2 regions of the Bradyrhizobium sp. USDA 4472 genome follow, and region 2 is predicted to be linked to the other one. Evidence: predicted binding sites of a transcription regulator. Region 2 holds the regulator's gene; the other holds the start of a gene.
What was found. The regulator PhoB, encoded in region 2, activates phosphate uptake and scavenging genes when phosphate is short. The targets are predictions, from matches to a motif close to TGTCATNNANCTGTCAT.

Region 1 (2,199 bases), 3.5 Mb from region 2:
TTCAGCTCGAGGAAGCCGTAGACGACCTGCACGCCGGCGCGTTCGAGATCGCGCGCCCATCGGATGTTGGCCTCTTCGTCGAAGCGCGCCTTCAGCTCGATCAGCGCGGTGACGGATTTGCCGGCTTCGGCAGCCTCCGCGAGCGTGCGCACGATCGGCGAATTGTTGGAGGTGCGGTAGAGCGTCTGCTTGATCGCGACCACATCAGGATCGCGGGCGGCCTGCTGCAGGAACTGCACCACCACGTCGAACGACTCGTACGGGTGATGGACGATCAGATCCTTCTGCCTGATGGCAGCGAAGATGTCGCCGCCATGCTCGCGCACGCGCTCGGGGTGGCGCGGCACGTAAGGGGTGAATTCGAGGTCGGGCCGGTCGAGACGCGTCAGCTGCGAAAGTTCGTTCATGGCGAGCACGCCGTCGACCAGGAACACCTCGTCGTCGGCCGCCGACAACGCGTGCTGGACGAAGTTGCGCAGCTCCTCCGGCATCTTGGCGTCGATCTCGAGGCGGATCACCGATCCACGGCGGCGGCGCTTCAGCGCGGTCTCGAACAGGCGGACGAGGTCTTCGGCCTCTTCCTCGATTTCGAGCTCGGAGTCGCGGATGATGCGGAAGGCGCCCTGGCCGTGGAGGCTGTAGCCGGGGAACAGACGGTTGATGAACAGTCCGGTGGCCTGCTCCAGCGAGATCAGGCGGACCTTGCCTTCGGCCGGCAGGCGGATGAAGCGGTCGATCTTGCCGGGCATGCGGATCAGCGCGTTCATCTGCTTGCCGTCGGCCTCGCGGGTGAGCTGGAGCGCGATGGTGAAGCCGAGGCTCGGGATGAATGGGAAGGGGTGGGCCGGATCGATCGCCAATGGCGTCAGCAGCGGGAAGACGTTGTTGAGGAAATAGTCCTCGAGCCAGGTCCGCTCGGCCTTGCTGACCTCCTTGCCGTCGACCAGCACGATGCCGACATCGGCCAGCGTGCCGCGCAGGTCGCGCCAGATCGCCTGCTGATCGCTGGCAAGTTGCGAGACCGTGCGGTTGATCAGCGCGAGTTGCTCGGACGGAGTCAGGCCGTCCGGGGCACGCTCGGCAATGCCCTCGCGGACCTGCGCCTTGATACCGGCGACGCGGACCATGAAAAACTCGTCGAGGTTATTCGCCGAAATCGACAGGAATCGCACCCGCTCCAGCATAGGGTGGCTGGGATTGACCGACTCCTCGAGAACGCGGCGGTTGAAATGCAGCCAGGACAGCTCGCGGTTGATGAATCGCTCAGGGCTCGAGGCGATCGCCGGCAGGCGCTCGGCCTCCGTGGCTTTCTCTTTCGTTTCAACAGCTTGCGCGGAATCCATAAGAAGTCGGTCCATCTCGTTCGCCCCACATTGCGACTTGTGCGCAAATCCGGCCGGAGCATGTGTTAGTGCGATGACGTTTCGATGACATTGATGTTCCGCCGCCGCGCCGCGTCAAGCGGGCCCAAAGGGGGGGGGGCCAAGCGGGTCCGAGAGGAGACCAAGAGGAGGCCTAAGACGCGCCCTTGCGGTCAGCCGTCGCGGAGCAGCTCGGCAGCGAGCGCCCGGGTGACGGGCCGGCCCAGCCGCAGCGCCTCGCCATCGAGCAGCTCCACGGCGCGCCGGGCGGCGGCCGAGGATCGCTCCAGCCGGGTGGCGAGGTAACTGACGACGCTTTCGTCCACGCTGAGCTGGCGATCGGCGCAGAATTTGACGATCAGGCCGCGGAACAGCTGGTCGTCCGGCGACCGCAGCGAAATCACCGGAATCGTCCGAAAGCGGGAGCGCAGGTCGCGGAGCTCGACCGCTATCGCCGCCGGCGTCTCGCGCCCGGTGAACAGCACATAAGCGCCATCCTCGCGGGCGAGATTCATCAGATGGAAGAGGGCGCGTTCGTCAAAATCACCGGCTTTCAGATCCTCGACCACCAGCGCGCCGGTCGCGAGCGCTCCGGGGACGGCTGGGGCGCTCAGCGCGCTGGCCGTGGTCGAGCGGGCACCTGATAGCTCGGCCCAGATCGTGGCCAGATGGCTCTTGCCTGCACCTTCGGGACCGGCGAGCCACATGGTCCGGTTTGGCCATTCCGGCCAGCCGTCGATCAGAGCGACGGCGGCGGCGTTAGCGGGACCTTCGAGAAAATTGTCCCGGCTGAGGCTTTCCGCATGCGGAAGCGAGAACGCCAATTGTCGGGGTTGAA
Region 2 (2,199 bases):
AAGGGATTCTGGCGGCACGGGTTTTTCGAAGCTTACGCATTCGTCGTGCGGCCCCGCAGATGGCGGCGCGCGGTGAAGGAAAGGGTGCCATGACCGTTTTGACCTGGTCCGACGATCGCGTCGAACAGCTGAAAAAGCTCTGGGAGGCCGGACTTTCGGCCAGCCAGATTGCCGCTGAGCTTGGGAATGTCACCCGCAACGCCGTGATCGGCAAGGTACACAGGCTCGGCCTGTCCGGCCGCGCCAAGAGCCCGTCTTCGGCAGCTCCCCGGCCGCGCAAGGCGCGTCCCGCGCAGCACATGATGCGCGTGAGCCGCCCGATCTCGCGGGGCAACACCGCACTCGCCCAGGCCTTCGAGGTCGAGGTCGAGGCTGAACCTGTGACCTTCGACAACGTGGTGCCGATGAGCCAGCGGCTGTCGCTGCTCGAATTGAACGAGGCCACCTGCCACTGGCCGGTCGGCGATCCCTCGAGCGCGGACTTCTTCTTCTGCGGCGGCAAGGCGCTCTCCGGCCTGCCCTATTGCGCCCAGCACTCGCGGGTCGCGTATCAGCCGGCGGCCGATCGTCGCCGCGCGCCGGCGAAGCCGGGTCCGCGCTGAGCATGGCTCCAGACGACAGCGTCCCGGTACCTGCGACGATCGAGACATAAAAAAGCGCGCCCCAGGGCGCGCTTTTTATTTTGCTTGCATGTCACCGTGCTCAGGCCTGCTCGGCCTTCGCGAAGCGGTCGTCGAGCGCGTAGCCGGCGCCACGGACGGTGCGGATCGGGTCCTGCTCGCGGCCGAGATTGAGGAGCTTGCGCAGGCGGCCGATATGCACGTCGACGGTCCGCTCGTCGATGTAGATGTCGCGGCCCCAGACGCTGTCGAGCAACTGCTCGCGCGAGAACACGCGGCCGGGATGCTCCAGGAAGAACTCCAGCAGGCGATATTCGGTCGGGCCGAGGTCGATCGGCCGGCCCGAGCGCGCCACGCGACGCTTTTCGCGGTCGAGCTCGATGTCGCCGAAAGCCAGCACGGTTGCGAGCCGCTCGGGGCTTGCACGCCGCAGCAGTCCTTTCACCCGCGCCAACAGCTCAGGCACGGAGAACGGCTTGACGATGTAATCGTCGGCGCCGGTGGCGAGGCCGCGCACCCGCTCGCTCTCCTCGCCGCGCGCGGTGAGCATGATGATCGGCAGCTGCTTGGTGTCGGACCGCGTCCGCAACCGGCGGCACAGCTCGATACCGGACAGGCCCGGCAGCATCCAGTCGAGCACGATCAGATCGGGAATGTGCTCCTTGAGACGGGTGTCGGCGTCGTCGCCGCGCATCACCGTCTCAACGTCATAACCGTCGCCTTCGAGATTGTAGCGAAGCAGCTCGGTGAGAGCTTCTTCGTCTTCAACCACCATAATGCGTGCGCCCATGGGGTCGTCGCTCCTTGAGGATTCAGGTGTTGGGGACGGTGGTTGCGAAGGTCGTCATGTCGCCCTTCGGTCGCTTGTCGGTGATGGCCTGGCCTTCGATCATGTAGAACACGGTCTCGGCAATGTTGGTGGCGTGGTCGCCGATCCGCTCGATGTTCTTGGCGCAGAACATCAGATGGATGCAGAACGAGATGTTGCGCGGATCCTCCATCATGTAGGTGAGGAGCTCGCGGAACAGCGAGGTGCAGATGGCGTCGACCTCCTCGTCGCCCTTCCACACCACCATCGCCGCCGGCAGATCATGCGCGGCATAGGCATCCAGCACCGACTTGACCTGTTGCTGCACGAGGTCGGTCATGTGCTCGAGGCCACGGAACAGCTTGAGCGGATGGAAATCCGTCTCAAGCGCCGCGACGCGTTTGCCCATGTTCTTGGCGAGGTCGCCGATCCGCTCGAGATCGGTCGCGACGCGCATGGCGCCGACGATCTCGCGCAGATCGATCGCCATCGGCTGGCGGCGGGCGATGGTGAGCACGGCGTGCTCCTCGATCCGCCTTTGAAGCGCGTCGATCTCGGCGTCGGTGATGACCACGCGCTGGCCGAGCGCGACGTCGCGACGGATCAGCGCGTCGACGGAATCGACGATCATCCGCTCGGCGAGGCCGCCCATTTCCGCGACCGACCGGGTGAGCTCCTGGAGGTCGGTATCGAAAGCCTTTGCGGTATGTTCAGAACCCATGTCCTGTCTCCTCAGCCGAACCGGCCGGTAATGTAATCCTGCGTGCGCCG

Region 1: the regulator PhoB is predicted to act here: its motif matches at 1,417-1,433, upstream of ACVWZ4_RS31560 (RNA degradosome polyphosphate kinase).

What each region holds. Positions count from the first base shown of each region.
Region 1 covers NZ_JBSSAM010000001.1:6,691,946-6,694,144, reverse strand. Annotated here, with positions in the region: gene ACVWZ4_RS31560 (RNA degradosome polyphosphate kinase) at 1-1,343, opposite strand, end outside; gene ACVWZ4_RS31555 (chromosomal replication initiator DnaA) at 1,535-2,199, opposite strand, start outside.
Region 2 covers NZ_JBSSAM010000001.1:3,186,494-3,188,692, reverse strand. Annotated here, with positions in the region: gene ACVWZ4_RS14615 (GcrA family cell cycle regulator) at 90-602, shown strand; gene phoB (phosphate regulon transcriptional regulator PhoB) at 703-1,410, opposite strand; gene phoU (phosphate signaling complex protein PhoU) at 1,433-2,149, opposite strand; gene pstB (phosphate ABC transporter ATP-binding protein PstB) at 2,161-2,199, opposite strand, start outside.